Regions from separate parts of the Alteromonas sp. AWJ4_199 genome, predicted to be linked through region 1. Evidence: predicted binding sites of a transcription regulator. Region 1 holds the regulator's gene; the other holds the start of a gene.

Evidence for each region. Region 1 encodes FliA, which starts transcription of late flagellar genes. Its sites were predicted from a motif close to CTAAAGNTNNNNNNNNNNNNGCCGATA; they were not measured.
Region 2: the regulator FliA is predicted to act here: its motif matches at 8,373-8,399, upstream of ACXAER_RS17315 (flagellar protein MotY).

The regions. Positions count from the first base shown of each region.
Region 1 covers NZ_JBSWUR010000003.1:187,205-197,848, reverse strand. The annotation lists gene flhA (flagellar biosynthesis protein FlhA) at 1-69, shown strand, start outside; gene flhF (flagellar biosynthesis protein FlhF) at 99-1,508, shown strand; gene ACXAER_RS17955 (MinD/ParA family protein) at 1,514-2,380, shown strand; gene ACXAER_RS17950 (RNA polymerase sigma factor FliA) at 2,377-3,108, shown strand; gene cheY (chemotaxis response regulator CheY) at 3,145-3,528, shown strand; gene ACXAER_RS17940 (protein phosphatase CheZ) at 3,563-4,318, shown strand; gene ACXAER_RS17935 (chemotaxis protein CheA) at 4,331-6,592, shown strand; gene ACXAER_RS17930 (protein-glutamate methylesterase/protein-glutamine glutaminase) at 6,621-7,751, shown strand; gene ACXAER_RS17925 (ParA family protein) at 7,780-8,544, shown strand; gene ACXAER_RS17920 (chemotaxis protein CheW) at 8,552-9,352, shown strand; gene ACXAER_RS17915 (chemotaxis protein CheW) at 9,370-9,861, shown strand; gene ACXAER_RS17910 (DUF2802 domain-containing protein) at 9,920-10,354, shown strand; gene metA (homoserine O-succinyltransferase MetA) at 10,463-10,644, shown strand, end outside.
Region 2 covers NZ_JBSWUR010000003.1:46,651-57,294, forward strand. The annotation lists gene ACXAER_RS17270 (RnfABCDGE type electron transport complex subunit G) at 1-440, shown strand, start outside; gene ACXAER_RS17275 (electron transport complex subunit E) at 433-1,125, shown strand; gene ACXAER_RS17280 (endonuclease III domain-containing protein) at 1,248-1,970, shown strand; gene ACXAER_RS17285 (M20/M25/M40 family metallo-hydrolase) at 2,166-3,581, shown strand; gene ACXAER_RS17290 (hypothetical protein) at 3,819-3,998, opposite strand; gene cspE (transcription antiterminator/RNA stability regulator CspE) at 4,163-4,375, opposite strand; gene ACXAER_RS17300 (SDR family oxidoreductase) at 4,701-5,411, shown strand; gene gloA (lactoylglutathione lyase) at 5,628-6,023, shown strand; gene glpQ (glycerophosphodiester phosphodiesterase) at 6,129-7,325, shown strand; gene ACXAER_RS17315 (flagellar protein MotY) at 7,363-8,235, opposite strand; gene rnt (ribonuclease T) at 8,577-9,212, shown strand; gene ACXAER_RS17325 (peroxiredoxin) at 9,287-9,892, opposite strand; gene ACXAER_RS17330 (bacterioferritin-associated ferredoxin) at 10,180-10,374, shown strand; gene ACXAER_RS17335 (TonB-dependent receptor domain-containing protein) at 10,524-10,644, opposite strand, start outside.

The sequences.
Region 1 (10,644 bases):
CATGTTCTTTCTTACCAGGAAGTGCCTGATGACAAACAAATAAAAATAGTCAGTTCGGTCGGTCAATAATCTGACACTGGGTGATTGGAGAGGTTGCAATGAAAATTAGACGTTTCTTCGGCAAAGATATGCGTGAGGCGTTAAGCCAGGTTAAAGCTGAGTTGGGCAGTGACGCCGTGATCATGTCAAATCGCAAAGTTGCCGACGGTATTGAGCTTGTTGCAGCCTACGACAAAGAGCCTGAAGCTAAGCTTTTCACGCCTAAGGCGGCACCACAGACCGCTGCTAAAACGCCTGGCCAAAAGGCTGTGCCTAGCTTAAGTGAAATTATTGGCGACGATGGTCCTGATAGCTTAAAAGCCTTGTTGGAAAAGCAGCATGGTGGAAACACAGTTGCAGGCAGTTCTGCACAACCAGCACAGCCAATGTCAACGAACGCTAAGCACGCCAACGAAATTGCATCTCACTTAGATTTTTCAGAAGCGTTTATCGACGACCTTGAAACACAGTCACCAGTACAAGATGCTATCGAGCAACAGACTTTTCCTGAGCATCAAGCGTCAAGTATGGGTGAAACTTCTGTATCCCAGTCTGCTGAACTAGCTCAAATCAAAGAAGAGTTAGCTTCACTTCGCGACGTATTGCAGTATCAAGTTGCTGACCTAATGGAAGCGAAGAACAAGCGTCAAAAACCTGTTCATCAATACTTGGTCACGCGATTAACCGATATGGGTTTGAGTAGTGCACTTGCAACTCAGCTGATTAGCTATACACCGGCTCATTACAACGAACGTGACGCGTGGGTATATCTTCTTAACCTATTGGCTAATCGCATAAATGTTACCGGAAACGATATACTTAGCTCACAGGGTGCGGTTGCATTAGTCGGGCCTACTGGTACAGGTAAAACAACCACGGTTGCAAAGTTAGCCGCCCGCTACGCACAGAAATATGGTGCAGAATCGGTGGCTATGATTACTATTGATACGTATAGAATTGCAGCCTATGAGCAACTAGCGACATACGGAAAAATTATTGGCTGTACTGTGCGAAAAGCGCAAACTAGTGAAGAACTTGCAGATTTATTGTTCCAACTTCGTCATAAGCGACTAGTATTGATTGATACAGCAGGTTTTAGTCAGCGTGATAGTCGATTAATTAAGCAAATTAAGCAGTTCGATAATGGCCAAATGCCAAAAGTTAAAAAATATTTGGTAGCGCAAGCCAATACGCAATATCCGGCTTTGCAGAGAATCATTCAAGCGTATGACGATATTGAACTAAGTGGCTGTATTTTCACAAAGTTAGATGAGTGCTACTCTTTAGGAGAGGTACTTAGTGCAGCGGTTGAATACCAACTACCGGTTAGTTATGTCACCGATGGTCAAAAAGTGCCTGAAGACATTAAGATTGCAGAAGCGAAATCTTTAGTTTCCGCTGCTGCAAAGCTTTATAAAAAGTACGGTTTGAATCATACTAGTGGTAACAACGCAATTAAAACAGCATAAGCAGTATGATTGACGATCAAGCGAGTAGCTTAAGAAAAATGAAGCAATCACGGTTAATCAAAGTAATCGCCGTCACCGGTGGTAAAGGTGGCGTCGGTAAAACAAATATTACGCTTAACACTGCTATCGCCATGGCGAAGCAGGGCAAGCGTGTAATGGTTCTTGACGCGGACCTTGGTCTTGCAAACGTAGATGTGATGTTAGGCCTGCGAGTTGAGAAAAACCTATCTCACGTACTCTCTGGCGAGTGCACGTTAGACGAGGTTTTAGTAACCGGCCCCCACGGTATTAAGATTGCTCCCGCCACATCTGGAACCCAGTCAATGGCGGAACTCTCACCCACACAGCACGCTGGCTTGATAAGAGCGTTTAGCGAGCTGCGTTCTCAAATAGACGTATTAATAGTCGACACCGCTGCTGGCATTTCAGATATGGTATTAAGCTTTTCTAAAGCCTCCCAAGATATCATGGTGGTGGTTTGCGATGAGCCAACATCACTAACTGATGCGTATGCGCTGATAAAAATCCTTAACCGTGAGCACGGTGTTTTTCGCTTTAAAGTTGTGGCCAATATGGTTCGCGATGTGCGAGAAGGTCAGGAATTATTTAGCAAATTAAGCAAAGTGACAGGGCGTTTTCTTGATGTTGCACTAGAATTAGTGGCGACGGTGCCATTTGACGAAAATATTCGCAAGGCTGTGCGTAAGCAAACAGCTATTGTTGATGCTTTTCCTGGCTCTCCTGCAGCCGTAGCGATAACCAAGCTAGCAAACAGGGCGCTTACTTGGCCTATTCCAGCGCAGCCTGGAGGTCACTTAGAATTTTTCATTGAACAATTAGTTGCAGAAAAAGCCGTAGGAAGTCAACGTTGAACAGCAAGGCCGCCGCTTATCAACAGCAAACAGATAAATCGCAGTTAGTCGAAAGACATGCGCCTCTGGTTAAGCGAATTGCGCACCATTTGATGGCGCGACTGCCTGCGAGTGTACTTGTTGATGACCTTATCCAATCAGGCATGATTGGCTTGCTAGAGGCCGCACGGAATTTTGACGGTTCTAAAGGCGCAAGCTTTGAAACATTTGCAGGTATTCGCATCCGCGGTGCCATGCTTGACGAAATACGCAAAGGTGATTGGACGCCACGTTCTGTTCACCGCAATGGTCGCGCGATTACTGAGGCGATATCTCAGGTAGAAAGTGAAACTGGGCGTGACGCAAGAGATTCTGATATTGCTGACAAGCTAAATGTAAGCTTGCAGGATTATCATCAGATGCTTAATGAAGTCAATGCTGGAAAGTTGGTGGGCATTGAAGATTTGGGGGTGTCGGAGGATGTGATCACTACAGAGCAAACTAGAGGTAGTGATGCACCGCTGGAAGATTTGATGCAAGGGGCTTTTCAAAAAGCGTTGGCCCATGCAATCACGACATTACCCGAGCGAGAAGCGATTGTTCTTTCACTTTATTATGATGAAGAACTAAACTTAAGAGAAATAGGCGAGGTTCTTGACGTAAGTGAGTCGAGAGTCAGTCAAATTCACAGTCAAGCCATGTTAAAACTCAAATCACGAATGAAGTCGTGGCAAGCTGACGAAGAATAGAGATTAATAACAATTAACCCCTCAGTGGAGGCTATTTTGGATAAAAGCATGAAAATTCTCGTGGTCGATGACTTTTCAACCATGAGACGCATCATCAAAAACCTACTCAAAGATTTGGGTTTTGCCAACATTCAGGAAGCGGATGACGGAAGCACTGCATTGCCAATGTTACAACAAGGCGATTTCGATTTCGTAGTTACTGACTGGAACATGCCTGGCATGCAGGGCATCGATTTACTACGCGCGATAAGAGCAGATGATAAGCTTAAGCACTTGCCTGTGCTTATGGTTACCGCTGAAGCGAAGAAAGAGCAAATTGTTGCCGCCGCGCAAGCGGGTGTTAATGGCTACGTCGTTAAACCTTTCACAGCAGCAACGTTAAAAGAAAAATTAGATAAAATATTCGAACGTTTAGGTTGATCCAGACGCTCAACAGATAAATGAGGTTTACTGGATGTCAATGAATGTAAACGTTCCAATATCGTTGGAAGAAGCAAAGCAACTTGTCACTTATCTTGAAGAGGGTGACAAGACCTCTGCTAATGCACTACTTGAAGCAGTCTCAATGAAAGAAAATGTTGAGTTGTTTGCTGAGGTAGGAAAGTTAACGCGTCAACTTCACGACGCATTGAACAACTTCCAAATAGACGATCGCATCAAAAATTTAGCTACAGACGATATTCCCGATGCACAGTCCCGCCTTACCTACGTAATTGAAGAAACTGAAAAAGCTGCTAATACTACTATGGACGCCGTTGAGGCGAGCATGCCGATAGCTGAATTGCTTTCGGAGCGAATCGAGAAGGTAATGCCAGAGTGGAAAAAGCTGATGAACCGCCAAATCGAGTTGGGTGAGTTTAAGGTTTTATGTGCAGACTTAGACGAATTGTTGGAAGACGGTTCGAATCAGTCAGCTAAACTTACACAGTTACTTACTGAAGTTTTGATGGCACAAGGTTATCAAGATTTAACTGGGCAAGTTATTCGTCGCGTAATTGACCTGGTTAAAGAGGTAGAAGAAAGCCTTGTAAACATGTTGACCATGTTTGGTGAGCGTGACGGTGCAGAACAAACTAAATCATCTAGCGTTAAGGCCGATAAGGTTGATGGTGTAGAGGCAGAAGGCCCAATTATTGATGCCGAAAAACGAGATGACGTCGTTTCAGGCCAAGATGATGTTGATGATCTTTTGTCTAGCTTAGGTTTTTAGGGGAGCGGGTGCATGTCGTTTGATGTTGACGAGGAAATATTACAGGACTTTCTAGTTGAGGCTGGAGAGATACTTGAACAATTACAAGAACAGCTCGTTGATCTTGAGAACAATCCTGAAGATGCGGATTTGCTAAACGCAATTTTTCGCGGTTATCACACGGTAAAAGGTGGTGCTGGTTTCCTTTCTCTTACTGAGTTAGTTGAAATTTGTCACGGTGCTGAAAACGTTTTTGACGTCATGCGCAATGGCCAAAGAACGCTAACGCCTGAGTTAATGGATATCATTTTGCAAGCCACTGATGTGGTGGTTGAAATGTTTGAGCGAGTGAAAGCTCAAGAGCCACTAGAGCCGGCGGATGCACATCTTGTCGACCTGTTACACAAACTCAGTCGCCCAGAATCTCCAGATGAAAACATTTTCGACAATGCAAGTGCACCCGAGCAAGAAGTTGTCGCGGCTGAGCCCGAGGTTGTTGCAGAAGAGCCCGAGCTAACTATAGATGAACCTGTGCCTGCTGCGTCAGATAGCAGTGAAAGTAGCGGCGGTATAGAAGAAATTACCGAAGACGAATTTGAGGCTCTTCTCGATGAGCTTCATGGAGGTGGTGCTCCAGGACAAGCTTCATCAACCAATACAGAACCCGCCAAACCGGAGCCTGAGCAAACGTCAGCACCAGCGGCGAGCACTGACAGTGATGACATTACTGATGAAGAGTTCGAGGCACTGTTAGATGACCTGCACGGAAAAGGTCAGTTTGGTGGGGACGAAAAAAGCGCACCCGAGGCTGCACAAGCGTCAACTCCGCCAAGCAGTGCAGGTGATGAAGAAATCACAGACGATGAATTTGAAGCGCTACTCGATCAGCTTCATGGCTCCGGTCAAGGGCCTACTAAACAAGGACCTGGTGCAACGGCACCTGAACCTCCTGTAGATAAAGCGGCCACCGAAGCTGTTCAAAAAGCAAAACAATCAGCGCCTAGTGCAGCGGCAGCGCCTAAGGCGAACCCAGCACCGAGTGCAGCAAAAACGAGCAAAGCAGCTGCGCCAAAAACGGCTGCCAAGAAAGATGATAAGAAAGGCGCTCCTGCTCCACCGCCTGCCGAGACGACGGTACGTGTAGATACCAAACGCTTAGATCAGATTATGAACATGGTCGGCGAGCTAGTTCTGGTTAGAAACAGACTGATAAGCTTGGGTATCAACAGCAACGACGAAAGCATGTCGAAAGCCATTGCTAATCTAGATGTAGTGACGGGTGACTTGCAAGGTGCGGTAATGAAAACCCGCATGCAGCCCATTAAGAAAGTTTTCGGGCGTTTTCCTCGCGTTGTACGTGACCTAGCAAGAAGCTTAAAGAAAGAGATTACCTTAGAGCTTGTGGGTGAAGAAACGGATTTAGATAAGAACTTGGTTGAAGCATTGGCCGATCCGCTTGTGCATTTGGTTAGAAACTCTGTTGACCACGGAATAGAAATGCCAGATGACCGCGCGGCCGCTGGTAAGCCTCGCATGGGTACGGTTCAGCTATCAGCATCTCAAGAAGGCGATCATATTCTTCTTACTATCGAGGACGACGGTAAGGGTATGGACGCGGAAAAGCTAAAAGAGATAGCTATTAGTCGTGGCGTACTAGACGCGGATGCAGCCGCACGAATGTCAGATGTTGAAGCGTTTAACCTTATTTTTGCGCCAGGCTTCTCAACGAAGACTGAAATTAGTGACATTTCAGGTCGCGGCGTCGGCATGGATGTAGTTAAAACCAAAATTAATCAACTAAACGGTACCGTCAATATCGATTCGCAACTTGGCAAAGGCACGCGATTAGATATTAAAGTACCGCTAACGCTAGCAATTTTACCTACATTAATGATTGTTGTAGGGAAACAGACCTTTGCGTTACCATTAGGTGCGGTGAACGAAATAATAAATATGGACATCAAGAAGACCAACACGGTGGATGGCCAGCTCACAATGATAGTTCGTTCGAAAGCAATTCCATTGTTCTTCCTTGGCGAATGGTTGATCCGAGGCCCCAAAAACATCGATAAAGAAAAGGGGCACGTAGTTGTGGTGCAAATTGGTACGCAGCAAGTTGGATTTGTCGTTGACGCGCTCATAGGCCAAGAAGAAGTAGTTATTAAGCCCCTTGACGCATTGCTACAAGGTACGGCGGGTATGGCTGGTGCAACAATTACTTCAGACGGTGGTATCGCACTAATTTTAGATGTTCCGAGCCTGCTAAAACGGTACGCGCGTAAACCCATCAAGTAAGGCGATGAATTAACGGGAATGATAATCCATGGTCTTTAAAGTCCTAGTCGTGGACGACTCGACCTTTTATCGCCGTCGAGTGCGAGAAATTCTCGATGGCGATAGAGAGCTTGAAGTTGTTGGAGAAGCGAGAAATGGGCAAGATGCATTAAACAAAGCGGAAGCACTTAAACCAGATGTAATAACCATGGACGTTGAAATGCCAGTTATGGATGGTATTTCAGCCGTTAAGGTTATTATGGATAAACGTCCAACGCCAATTTTGATGTTTTCCTCGCTAACGCACCATGGCGCACAGGCTACGCTTGACGCGCTAGAAGCCGGCGCCCTCGATTTCTTACCAAAGAAGTTCGAAGATATTGCGCAAGACAGGAAAGATGCTTCGCGCTTACTTTGCACTAAAGTTAGGTTAATAGCGCGAAGAGGGCTAGGTGTAAAGCGTCCTTCTCTTCGCACAATGGAAACTCGAAAACTTCCTGACAACGCGCCAAAGCAAGCTTTTTTCAAAACATCGGGGTTGCTATCTGGTCACAAAGATGCTGATAAGCAACCTACTGTTTCTTCAGTAAGAGCAACCGGGAAAAAGTACGCATGTTTAGCGGTAGGGGCGTCCACGGGAGGGCCGGTTGCACTGCAAAAATTGCTTTCCCCCCTGCCGGCAGAATTCCCTTACCCTATATTGTTAGTGCAGCATATGCCCGGAACTTTTACTACTGCATTTGCACAGCGTTTAGATAGCAATTGTAAAATTAAAGTAAAAGAAGCAGAGCATGGCGATATCTTAATGCCTGGACATGCCTACCTTGCTCCTGGAGGAAAGCAGATGCTGCTTGAAACAATTGGCAGCAATAAGCGAATTTCCATCGTTGATGCCAGCCAATCTGATAAGGTGAGTTACAAGCCAAGCGTTGACCTGACGTTTAGCTCATTAGCTAAAGTCTATGGAGGCGACGTACTTGGTATTATCTTAACGGGAATGGGTGCTGATGGAAGAGAAGGGTGCCGGTTACTCAGAGATAAAGGCGCGACTATTTGGGCGCAAGATCAAGACTCATGTGTGGTTTACGGAATGCCTCAAGCTGTCGCTGTGGCTAATATATCCAGTAAAAATATCAATATTGACGATATGAGCAGTTGCGTTCAAACCGAAATGCGATAGCAGTTTGAACTGTAATGGAACAGTAATTATGAAAGTGTGGACTGTGGCAAATCAAAAAGGCGGAGTAGGTAAAACTACTACAACCGTAAGCCTTGGCGGCTTGCTTGCTCAAAAGGGCAAACGAGTGCTTATGATTGACACTGATCCTCACGCATCGCTCAGTTATTACTTTGGTATTGATGCAGAGGCGACAAGTCATTCTGTTTACGACATTTTTATTAATTCTAATCAGATTACTGCCGATAAAGTAATGGACTGTCTCAGTCCTACAAAGCTCGACAATTTATATGTGCTACCAGCGACCATGGCTCTGGCAACCTTAGATAGAACAATGGGCAGCGAACAGGGTATGGGTTTAGTGTTAAAAAAAGCACTCGCAAAGATATCCGATGAATTTGATTTTGCTATCATCGACTGCCCTCCTGTTTTGGGTGTGTTAATGGTCAATGCGCTGGCGGCTTGCGATAAGGTAATTGTTCCGACGCAGACAGAGTATCTGGCCCTTAAAGGCTTGGATAGAATGATTCGTACTATGGAAATCATGGGGCGTTCGTTAGATAAGTCTTTTGACACCCTAATCATTCCTACTATGTTTGATAAACGTACAAATGCCGCACTGGCGTCGAGAAAGCGATTAATGAATGATTACGGTGAGCGTGTTTGGGAGGGGGTCATTCCGGTGGACACTCACTTCAGGGATGCTAGTTTGGTGCAGCTTCCTATCTCTGCTGCTTACCCAAAGACAAGAGGTGTAAATGCCTACGATAAACTGTTAGCCGTATTGGAGAAATAACAAGACCATGAGCAAGCAATCGCCATTTGCCCGTGAAGAAGTAATGGAGGCATATTTAGACAGTCTTCTGAAAGAGCCTGAAGCTCCTGAGGATGTTACTGCGCGCACGGCAAGACTGCTTGAGCAAGCCTCTCAACAAATGGCTGAGTCAACGCTTGTTTCTACAACTAGCGAACCGCTGGCCAATGATGAAGAAGTGTTAGTACAAGAGGTCTCTTCGTTAATTGAAAGTCAGAATTCACAAACGAGTGTAAGTGAAAAACAGGATTCGTTCGCTGACGTCCCTGCTCAAACGGAACAAGAAAGTGAGGTTGATACTCCCGAGAAGTTAAAAACTCCACTAAAGGATACTCTCGGTTTTCGCTTTCAGGCGCTATTCTTTGAGGTGGCTGGGCTAACACTTGCGGTACCCTTAACATCGCTAGGTGGCATCCATCAAATTGAAAAAATAGGCCCTTTATTTGGAAAACCTGACTGGTTTATGGGGGTAATGTTGCACAGAGAGTCTAAACTAAATGTTGTTGACTCTGCAAAATGGGTAATGCCAGAAAAATACAACGAAAATCTCGCACAATCGCTTAACTACCGATATCTTATAATGTTAGGAGAGAGTGCGTGGGGACTTGCAAGCGAAAAGCTTGTAAACACGGTCAATTTGACTGCCGATGACGTAAAATGGCGCGAGTCCACAGGTAAGCGTCCCTGGTTAGCAGGGATGGTTAAAGAAAAAATGTGCGCGTTAATTGACGTTGAAGAATTAATATCTATGCTTAACAAAGGCTTAGACAGTAACGACCAGACGCCATAGTATTGGGAGCCAGGTTCATGAGCGACGAAAGAATGAATAGTAACGCTACCGACAGCAACGACGAAGTCCTTCAATGGGTGACGTATCGCTTAGGTGAAGAAACTTACGGTATCAACGTAATGCAAGTACAAGAAGTATTGCGCTATACCGAAATAGCCCCTGTACCCGGTGCGCCTGATTATGTACTTGGTATAATCAACCTGCGCGGTAACGTGGTAACCGTCATTGATACCCGGGCGCGTTTTGGGCTACCCCCGACGGAAATCACGGACAATACACGCATAGTGATCATTGAGTCTGACGAACAGGTTGTTGGTATATTGGTGGATAGTGTGGCCGAAGTGGTGTACTTGAAATCATCAGAAATCGACAGCGCCCCTAACGTTGGCACTGAAGAAAGTGCCAAATTTATCCAAGGCGTTAGCAATCGTGATGGCGAACTGCTTATTCTTGTCGATTTGAATAAATTGCTAAGTGACGAAGAGTGGGATGAGCTTAGCAATATCTAAAAATAAATAGGCGACATGTATTGTCTATGTCGCCTCCATTTCCCCAAGGGTTATGTCCATGGAATGGCAGCTTGCTGCACCTACCTTAATTGAACTTATTTTGTGCGGCTTTATCGTTGTGCTTGCTGTTACGGTAAGTATTCTATATTCGCACGTTAAGCAGTTACGTACAGCTCTACACGATAACGAGCAAAATAGTGCTTCCGCAATTGCACGAGCAGAAGCGCTCGCTAAAGATGCAAATAACCAACAAACTGAGGCGCAAGCACGCACATTGGTCATTACTCGCCACATTCAAGAGCTAGACGAAAAACAAACTGATATTGAAAATCAGCTTCGAGAGCTCAAACTTCAAGATCCTTCCCTACGCCTATATCAACGTGCTGCAGACTTAGTTAAGCAAGGTGCCAGCATCGACGAAATTATTGAGGCCTGTGACATTCCTCGCGCTGAAGCTGAGATGTTAGTGATGGTGCATAAGCAAAATAGCTAACGTTTTCCCACCAAGTAAAAAACGTTTAGACGTCTAGACGTAAAGATGTTGACATATCGCCAGTTATAGACACAATACAAATATTGTAATTTATCACTGGAGCCCTCTATGCCAATTCGTATTCCTGAGCAGTTACCCGCGCAGAATGTACTACTAGGTGAAAATATTTTTACCATGGACATGGACAGGGCTGCCAATCAGGATATTCGTCCTCTTGAAGTCGGTATTCTTAATTTAATGCCGAACAAGATAGAAACAGAGGTACAGTTACTTCGTCTGTTATCGAACAC
Region 2 (10,644 bases), 140 kb from region 1:
ATTCAACACCTCAGAGATCATCAGAGCAAGACGAGAATGCGCCCGATATTTCTGCGCCCAATACTAATAGAATAAGTATGACGGTACTTGGCGTACGCGTTATCGAACATAAAGAAACCCCTGGGCTTGGTGATAAAATAGAGCTTGCAGTAAGCAATTGGATCACAAGCTTCAGCGGCAAGTCTTTCTCACCAGATAACCTAGCTCCATGGCAAGTCAAAAAAGATGGCGGCGAATTTGACCAATTCACAGGCGCTACAATAACGCCAAGAGCGGTAGTCTCAGCGGTACGTGAAGCTTTACTTTACGCTCAGGCTAACCAAAGTGCGCTATTCTCCGCTCCCAACACCTGTGCAACAACAGATTCGGTTGAAACGATAGATGCCGTTAACGTGGATGAAACGCAACCTTATAGTGTAGAGGAGTTACAACGTGACTGACTTTCGCGACCTGTCCTTGCAAGGGCTTTGGAAGAACAACCCTGCGCTAGTACAGCTGTTAGGATTGTGCCCCCTACTAGCCGTTACCGCTACCTTCATTAATGGTTTAGGGCTTGGCCTTGCTACCATGTTGGTTTTAATTGGCAGTAACATTACCGTTTCACTCGTTCGAAATGTGGTAAGAAACGAGATTCGCATCCCTGTTTTCGTTATGATTATTGCAGCATTTGTAACCATTGTTCAGCTTCTAATGAATGCCTATACCTACGACCTTTACTTAGCGTTAGGTATTTTCATTCCACTGATTGTAACTAACTGCGCCATTATAGGTCGCGCCGAGGCCTTCGCATCGAAAAACGGGCCCCTTGCGTCCGCATACGATGGGTTCATGATGGGCTTAGGCTTTACTGCTGTGTTGGTGGTACTAGGCGGCATGCGAGAAATACTAGGTGCGGGTACGTTATTAGCGGGTGCAGATAGGCTATTTGGACCCATTGCTGCGAATTGGACTATTACACTTTTCAACACAGAAAACCCATTTTTGCTTGCGATATTACCGCCGGGTGCGTTTTTAGGCATGGGACTTCTTATTGCTATTAAAAACAGCATAGATGCTAAATTAGCAGCTAAACAAACATCGCCTGCAGTGAAAGCAGAGCGCGTGCGTGTTACTGCAGAGAGTTAAATCATACTGTAATTGTTAGCGTGGCTTGACGGAGTAAGTGAAAAATTCAGCAGATGGCGCAAACGTTTTAACTTAAAAAATTTACACCTTGTTTAGCGACCGTATTAAAAAAGTATTTAAAAATGAATAATATAGTTAAGCCAGCAAAGCCGCTTTCTAAGCAGGAAAAAGTAAAAGAAATAATGCGAATTTTGGATGACCTTTATCCAGAAATTCCTATCTTCTTAGATCACAAAGACCCATATACGTTACTCATTGCGGTTCTATTATCGGCACAATGTACCGACGAGCGCGTTAATCAAATTACGCCAAAGTTATTCGCTCGCGCGGATAATCCCTACGACATGGTGTTGATGAGTATTGAAGAAATACAAGACATTATCCGCCCTTGTGGATTATCGCCTATGAAGTCGAAAGGCATTTGGCATTTGTCCGATATGATCATCAAACAACACAATGGTGAAGTTCCAGCAAATTTTGAAGCGCTGGAGGCCATGCCTGCTGTTGGCCACAAAACGGCCGCGGTGGTTATGTCTCAAGGCTTTGGTATTCCTGCTTTCCCGGTAGATACTCATATTCATCGTTTGATGTACCGCTGGGGTTTATCGAACGGAAAGAGTGTTGAGCAGACAGAGCGTGACGCAAAACGCTTGTTTCCAAAAGAAAGGTGGAACGACCTCCATCTGCAGATTATCTTGTACGGCAGAGAATACTGCCCTGCCCGCGGCTTCGACTTAAACAAGTGTGTTATCACACGTGAGTTCGGCAGAAAGAGCTTTATTAACGAAGTGCTGAAAGAACAAGAGAAAAAGCAAAAGTTGGCGCTTAAGAAGAAGCGTAAATAGAACATTTTTAGAGAGGAGCCATTCGGCTCCTCTTTTTAATTCCACTCACTTACTCACACAAACAATTTTGCGACTAACACACGAGTTACGCTTGTAGTTTGCCTCGAAAGGGACAATCAAATTAGCTATGATGTTTGGGGTAGAGTTTTGCTCACGCAAGTAAACAAAAATATAAAAATAATCCACGGAGAACACATGTCCCGATTGAATAATATCGCTAGGAATCTAGCGTTTGGTGCATTAGTAAGTGCATGCAGCTTTGGCGTTTTTGCTGAAACTTCCCCCATTACTGACGAGCAAAAGAAAACTGCGGAAACGCTAATTCAAAAAGCGCTGAAAAGTGACTTAGGCTATAGCATCGTAGAATCACTCACTACAGAGATAGGCCCACGCCTTGGCGGTTCAGAAGCAGAAAAGCGCGCCAGAGATTGGGGTGTTAAGGTAGGAAAGAACCTTGGGTTTGATAAAGTGAGCATTGAAGAGTTTAGCATGCCCTTCTGGGACAGGGGTCACTTACATATTTCACTTACTGCACCATACATGCAGCCCCTTTACGGTACCGCGTTAGGTGGAGCTGCTCCTTCAGAGAGCGAGATCAACGCTGACATCGTATATTTCAGGGATATTCATGCACTAACCGCAGTTAAAGACGGCGCGCTGAAAGGCAAAATTGCGTTTGTCGATGGCGACGCCATGGTAAAAAGCCAAACCGGTGCGGGCTACGGACAAGCAAATCAACGTAGACGCATTGGTTGGCAACATGCGCAACGTGGTGGCGCTGAAGCGCTAGTTGTACGTTCGGTAGGCTCAGACTCCCATCGCTTCCCTCACTCCGGCATGATGAGTTCAGACGGCGATGAGTGGGCCGATATTCCGGTTGTTGCTATTTCGAACCCCGACGCTGATCATCTTCGACGCCTACACAATTTAGGCAAGCCACTGTCGTTATCGCTCCATTCTGAGTCAAAGTGGAAAGGCGAAGTAAATAGCGGCAACGTAATACTAGATTTAGTAGGAAGTGAAAAGCCTGAAGAGATTGTGCTTATTGGTGGTCACTTAGACAGCTGGGACCTCGGCACTGGCGCTGTAGATGACGGTGCCGGCGTTGCTATTACCACAGCGGCAGCCGCATTAATTGCATCACTGCCTGAACGCCCTAAACGCACCATTCGTGTAGTTATGTTTGGCGCTGAAGAAGTAGGCTTGTTAGGCGCGTTTGCTTATGCAAAACAGCATGAAAAGAACCTTGCTAACCACGTTCTGGCTACTGAGTCTGATTTTGGTGCGCAAACAATTTGGCAACTTGTGTCGAATGTGAACCCTGAAGCAACAGTACTGGTAGATGAAATCGCAAAAATCCTGTCCCCGCTAGGTATAATTCGCGGTGGTTCAGACGTTGCTGGTGGCGGCCCCGACATTATACCGCTAGCAGCGAAAGGCGTACCGACTATCCGGTTGAACCAGAACGGACGAGATTATTTCGATCTTCATCACACGCCTGATGACACATTGGATAAAATTAACCCTGATGAACTGGCGCAAAACATTGCAGCTTATGCAGCAAGCATATATCTGTTAGCAGATTCAGACGTCGACTTAAAAGCCAAATAAAAGTCAGGGGTTATTTCTATAACGAGATTGGTTAGTACACTCCCGTACTAGCCAATGCTTCTCTTGCAACAGCACCATTATTTACAGCGTTTAATACATACGACACAGTTGCACGACTGAACACGCAAGACCTATAACCTTTTAGCTTTTTAGCATCATTATTGACTATACAGCGATAAAGTCTCTTAAGCGCCTGTTATTAAGCACGAAAGCATAGAATGGGTAGTTAGAACTTAATTAGCTCTCTTGAATAAGCTGATCAATAAATCGCTTTGCTTCTTGTCTTGATGATAACTGAACATGTCGATAGGTATTCGCATGTTTGAAGGCAACAGCTGTTTTATTTATGGAGATATTTGAAATTAACGCACCTGGAATAAGGCTGTTAATGGTAGAGATAGAGTTTTGAAATTGCATATTAAATACTTCTTTATTGATATTGTTTGTTTTGAATTCCTCGCAGGTTGGGTTAAGAAATCTAAAAACGAAAATTAGGCTCTTTTCACATTTTACGTGAAAAAGAGCCCATCTTTGCGGGTTACTTCAAATAAGAGAAATAACCCTAAGCTTGCTTACAGGTCTTAAAGAACTGTTACGTTAGCAGCTTGTGGGCCTTTTTGGCCTTGTTCAACTTCAAAGCTAACCGCTTGACCTTCAGCAAGAGTCTTGAAGCCGTCAGAAGTGATTGAACGGAAGTGTACGAATACGTCTTTGCCACCAGCTTCAGGAGTAATGAAACCGAAACCTTTTTCTTCGTTAAACCACTTAACTGTACCATTTACAGAATTAGACATAATAATAACCTTTTAAAAAATTGATGTAATGGTGGAAGCCACCGAATAGCAATAGACATAACTAAGCTAGTAAAGCAGTTGTATATCTATCTAGCACTTCAATTTGAAGGTATAAAGAAAGGTACAGCGCAGTATTAGGTAAAGCATAAAACATATCTAGAGCGAGCGAGACAGTACAGGTTATTGATCGCGATGTCCAATTATTTTGGGATTATTTTTTAAGCATTCCAATGCAACCTTATTACTGGCTCACAATGAATACGTATGTTTGTATAACGCCAATACCAGCTAAGTTAATCTTATTTTTTTTCGCTAGGTTTTAATTATGACAGACATGTACTCATTATTAGATAAAACCGCCATTGTAACAGGCGGTGGTAAGGGGCTGGGTAAAACTATAACCCACTTTCTATTAGATGCAGGAATGAAAGTAGCTATCTGCGGACGCACTGAACAGACGATAAACGAGACAGTTGAACAATTAGATGCGCTATTCCCCGGTAAAGTCATTGGGACAAAATGTGATGTATCAAAAAGTGATGAAGTAGCAAGTTTTGTAAAAGAAGTTAAAAATACATTTGGCGAACTTCACGTTCTTATCAATAACAGTGGGTTTGGTAAAGAAACGCTTATCTGGGAAACCAGTGAAGACGATTGGGACGAAGTGATGGATACCAATGTAAAAGGTTCCTTCCTTATGTGTAAGCAAGTAGTGCCCCATATGATTGAAAATCGAGAAGGTTACATTATCAATATTGCCTCTCAGGCGGCACTAAATGGATATGCCAATGCCGGCGTTTACTGCGCGTCAAAATTCGCATTGGTGGGGCTTGGGAAAGCTCTTCAAGAGGAGGTGCGACCTTATGGCATTCACGTTCACTCACTCAACCCTGCGCTAATTCAGTCACAGAAAACAGAATCAGAGAAGGTAGATAAGGGTCTTATTCAAAACGAAGACTTAGGCAAAATGGTGGTCTACCTGTTAAGCCAGCCACGTAGACTTAAAATTGATAATATCGGCATGTGGGGTTTTTAATACGTTTAAGTGGAATGGTAAAACTGTCTTAAAGCGTTAACATTTCCCCATTATCATGGTGTGTCGTTTGCGTTGACCAACGAAAGTGCTCTGCAGGGAGCCGTATGAATGGGGCTCTGTGTGGCTCGAGTTCTGCGTACATGTAGCAACTGCAAACGCACACTTACAATGCAGTGTACCATCGGGTAATTCTGATGGTTCAAATAGGAAATAGTTATGCGAATCCTTCACACCATGCTTCGAGTTGAAAACTTAGAGGCGTCACTTCACTTTTACACCTCATTGATGGGCATGCGCCTTCTCAGACAATCAGAAAACAAAGAGTATGAGTACACCCTCGCTTTTGTAGGATACGGAGAAGAGACCGATAGCACTGTGTTAGAGCTTACCTATAACTGGGGTGACAACACCTATGATAAGGGTAACGCGTACGGCCACATCGCTATTGAAGTAGACGACATCTATCAGTTTTGTGAAAACTTAGAAGCAAATGGCGCTGAGGTGTATCGTAAACCTGGCCCAGTAAAAGGTGGCTCTACCGTCATCGCTTTTGTTCGCGATCCAGATGGGTATGCCATAGAACTTATTCAAAATAAGTCTATTTCACTATAGCGCGACGTCGCCAATATCTTTTAAGCGCTTGTAACATAAGCTTTCTGTGAAATGTACGGCATAAGTAAGAAGGCGATAAAAGTAAACACATGGAGTGGCAGTCACATGCTAGGTAACCGCTTATTATTTTCTTTAAACCGTGTAAGCAAGGCTGTAGCGGGTTCGTCGAACAAGCTTAAGTTGCTATTAAAGGGCAATGCTAGGTTTCGCAATAGATATACGACCAGGTTGGCATCGTTACTACCTGCTTTGGTGGTGCTATTTACAGGTGCCCTTGCCTCTGAGAGTACGTTTGCAGCTGATGCTACGAATAGTAAAACCTCGCAAGCTGAAGCAGAACATACCACTAGCGAAAGACCGCATTTTACCGTTATCGCCCATCGCGGCGCTTCTGGCTATTTGCCGGAACACACCCTTGAAGCAGCCACGCTAGCGTTCTCGCTGCGTCCTGACTTTATAGAGCAGGATGTTGTTATAACCAAAGATGACATCCCCGTTGTACTGCACGACATTCACTTAGAGACAGTCACTAATGTAGAAGAAATTTTTCCAGCGCGTCACCGAAAGGACGGACGCTATTACGCCCGTGACTTCACCCTCGAAGAGCTTCGAGCATTGCGGGTACATGAACGTGCCAACAGTGATGGCAAACAAGTTTTTAAAAGTAGGTACCGCGGCTCCCAGGCTAATTTTAAAGTGGCCACGTTAAGTGAACACTTTGAGCTAATCAGCGAGCTTAATCGCCAATTCGGCACGTCTGTAGGCGTATATCCAGAAGTAAAGTCCCCTGCTTTTCACATTGCTGAAGGTATTGATGCCAGTAAGATGGTTATCGACACATTAAAAAACTACGGGTTTGCGGGAGAAAACGGCAATAGTTACCTGCAATGCTTTGACTTTAACGAGGTCAAGCGTATTCGTGAAACCCTTGGCTATAAGGGCAAAGTAGTTATGCTGATTGGCGAGAACGATTGGGGCGAGAGCGACACCGACTACGATTGGCTGCGTACACAAGATGGCATGAAGCAAGTCGCGAAGTATGCAAACGGCATAGGCCCTTGGTTAGGCCATTTAATGGATAATGAGGCGATGGCTAAAGGGAAAGTAGAAGCAGCAAGCTGGGTTCAGTACGCTCACAATAATGAACTTACAATTCACCCCTACACTTATCGTCAGGATGCGCTTCCAGCGGGCATGTCTGGAGAACAAATTTTAGATGTATTGCACAAGGTAGTGCGAGCTGATGGCGTTTTCACCGACCATTTAGTGCCTGTATTAACCTGGCGAGACAAAACAAATTAACGCAAGTTAAACGGGTTTAAGGCGCTTTAGCAAGCGCCTAAGACTTGGATAGTCGTACCACTACGCGTCTGTTTTGTGCACGGCTTTCCCGCGTATCGTTTGGCGCGATATGACGTTTTTCACCGTGGCCTGTCAGCTGGATCCTATCTTCAGGTACACCTAGCGTAGTGAGATAGCTTTTTACTTCATTGGCCCTTCGAATAGACAATTGTTCGTTGTTGTAACGTCCACCGTAACTGTCCGTATAACCATCGAGAAGCACAAGCTCCAATTCACTGTCTTCTTTTAAATATTCGCCAATCATAGTTAAACGCTTTTGCGAATACTTAGTAAGTTCGGTGCTGTTATTCTGATAAGACAATACGGTGTAAGAAATGTCATCAAAACTAAAGGGAAGCAAGTTCGACACGCACTTAACAAAGTCGCGATACACGCCTGAGAAGTTGCTTGCGTTTAATGCCACACTCACTTGGTCATATTTGTTATACCAATCTTGGTAATAAATCGTGGGCCAAAAGCCTTTCTCCAACTCAGACAGCATAGTCCATGCAGCATCCTGCGGCAGGTCGCCATTGTATTGCTTTCGAATAGACATATCCGCGATGGTCTTTGGCGCCACACCCGGCATCCACTTTGGCGGAACAGAGTAGACCGCAGCCACATCAAACTTGTTTGGCAGCATGTACATATCTAATTCAAATTCCATGTTGAGCTGCTTCGACGCAGAACTAGTGAACATGGCTTCGCCGTAACCAGGCAATTCATGGTTAAGTGTACACTGCAGGCGCGTGTCCGTATCAATACGCCAGTTGGAACTTTCAATGGTTGCAGAATATTGCCGCATGGCAGCATGGGACGACAGCGACCCCACCATCCCCAATAAAGCGATATATTTTAATTTCGACACCATTTCGACACCATAACGAAAGTCAGACTAACATGAATGTAGGCCTTTCATACGCCCACCAATCTTTAAGAGCCATAAATTGTACCCATTCGCTTTAAGCCGCAAATAGAACGTTTTGAAAAATTCATGGTTAATAAGATTATCGTCCAAAGTGTAGAAAAGTTTAGCGTTTAATACCATTAGCGTTTCGTACTATTAGCGCTTCTCATCTTCTCGGTTTTCAAATTGAAACTGGCAACTCGAAGATATCCTTGCGATAATTCTCTGTGCTAATAAGTTTCGCAGGTAGGTTTGCATAAAAAGCGACCAACCAGTTTCTGCAACCTAGTCTTACAAGAGTGTTTATGTCTGCCAACCCGCCCCTTCTTTCCCAGCGCTTTCGAGGTTATTTTCCCGTTGTCATCGACGTTGAAACGGCCGGATTTAATGCAGGCACTGACGCCTTATTAGAGTTAGCAGCGGTTACGGTGAAAATGGATGAAGAAGGAGTACTGCATCCTGACCAAACCTTTCACTATCATATAGATCCTTTCGAGGGTGCTAACCTTGAGCCTGCGGCATTAGAATTTAATGGCATTGATCCGAATTGCGCATTACGAGGTGCTATTGAGGAAAGCGAAGCCATGAAGGATTTATGTAAAGGTATTCGCAAAGCACAGAAAAATGCAGACTGTCAGCGTTCTGTTATCGTTGCTCATAACGCAACTTTTGATCAAAGCTTCGTTAATGCTGCGATTGAGCGCTGCAATATAAAGCGCACGCCCTTTCACCCATTTGTTTCCTTCGATACCACCAGCCTAGCGGGCCTTGCCCTTGGTCAAACTGTGCTGGTAAAAGCATGTCGAGCGGCTGGGATATCGTTTGACCAAAATGAAGCGCATAGCGCCCTTTACGATGCACAGAAAACCACCGAGCTATTTTGCTATATGGTAAATCGCTATAAGGCCTTAGGTGGCTGGCCAGTAGAAAATCAAGAATAGTTTTTTCGATAAACGCCGTAAACAAAAACAGCGCCAAAAGGCGCTGTTTTTCTATTATCTTTTAACAGGTTTGCTTATAGCTTATCTGCTTCTTCAGATAGATATTTAGCTACACCTTCAGGTGATGCATCCATACCTGATTTACCTTCGGTCCAACCTGCTGGGCAAACTTCGCCATGCTCTTCGTGGAACGCTAGTGCATCAACCATGCGAAGCATTTCGTCAACGTTACGACCAAGTGGAAGATCGTTTACTACCTGGTGACGTACCATACCTTCTGCATCAATTAGGAATGAACCGCGGAAAGCAACACCATCTTCTGGGTGCTCAACATCGTATGCTTGGCAGATGTCGTGTTTTACGTCAGCAACAAGAGTATATTTAACTGGACCAATACCACCTTGATTTACTGGGGTATTTCTCCACGCATTGTGTGAAAACTGAGAGTCGATTGAAACACCAATTACTTCAACACCGCGCTTTTTAAACTCGTCATAACGCTTGTCGAAAGCGATAAGCTCTGACGGGCATACAAAGGTAAAATCTAGTGGGTAGAAGAATACAACCGCTTTTTTGCCCTTAATAGCTTCACTTAGCGTGAAAGAATCTACGATTTCACCACTACCAAGTACCGCAGCTGCAGTAAAATCAGGTGCCGGACGGCCAACTAATACACTCATGAGTCTCTCCATTTATATTTGGATTGTAATAATAAAGGTGATTACATTGCGCAATCACTTTGATGAGAAATTTCCTATCCAGAAAATAGGTACGAATACGGAAATAACAATATTAAACAATGAGTTTTTTTACTGCTCGTACCAATAACTGAACAGCATAGAACAAAACTGTCCCGGACATTACCCAGTCGTTACCTAATTGCGGTTTATTAAATCTGCCATTACCTACTTGCCAAAACAAAGAATAACAATTATTATCATTTACAGATTCATTTGGAGTACGTTTAATGTTTGTTTGCATGTGCTATGGGGTAACAGATAAAAGCATTCGCGCGGCGGTTGAAGAAAACGGCGTGGGTAATATGCGTGAGTTACGTCAACATTTAGAGCTTGGCTCACAATGCGGTAAGTGCATCAATATGGCACAACAAATTATCGATCAAACCATTATTGACGAATCTCTCTTCAAAGACGTCGGCTAATATAAAAGTCCAAGGCTATCAGGCTAAATAACACAGGCTTATTTCCGAACACGCTTACCCTATCTATTGAAGTTAAAGCTTTATCCATGTTTAAAAGCTCGGTTTGACACCCTCAACTTTTCCTAAATTAGCTTCGTCAATACTATTAGCTATTTAAAGCTGTATTCAACACCTGCATAGTAAAATGCGCCATTAATACCGCCAGGGGATGTTGGTGGATAAAGCGCCCCAACCTCACCTTGAAACGGATTTTCATTTGGTAACGCGTCA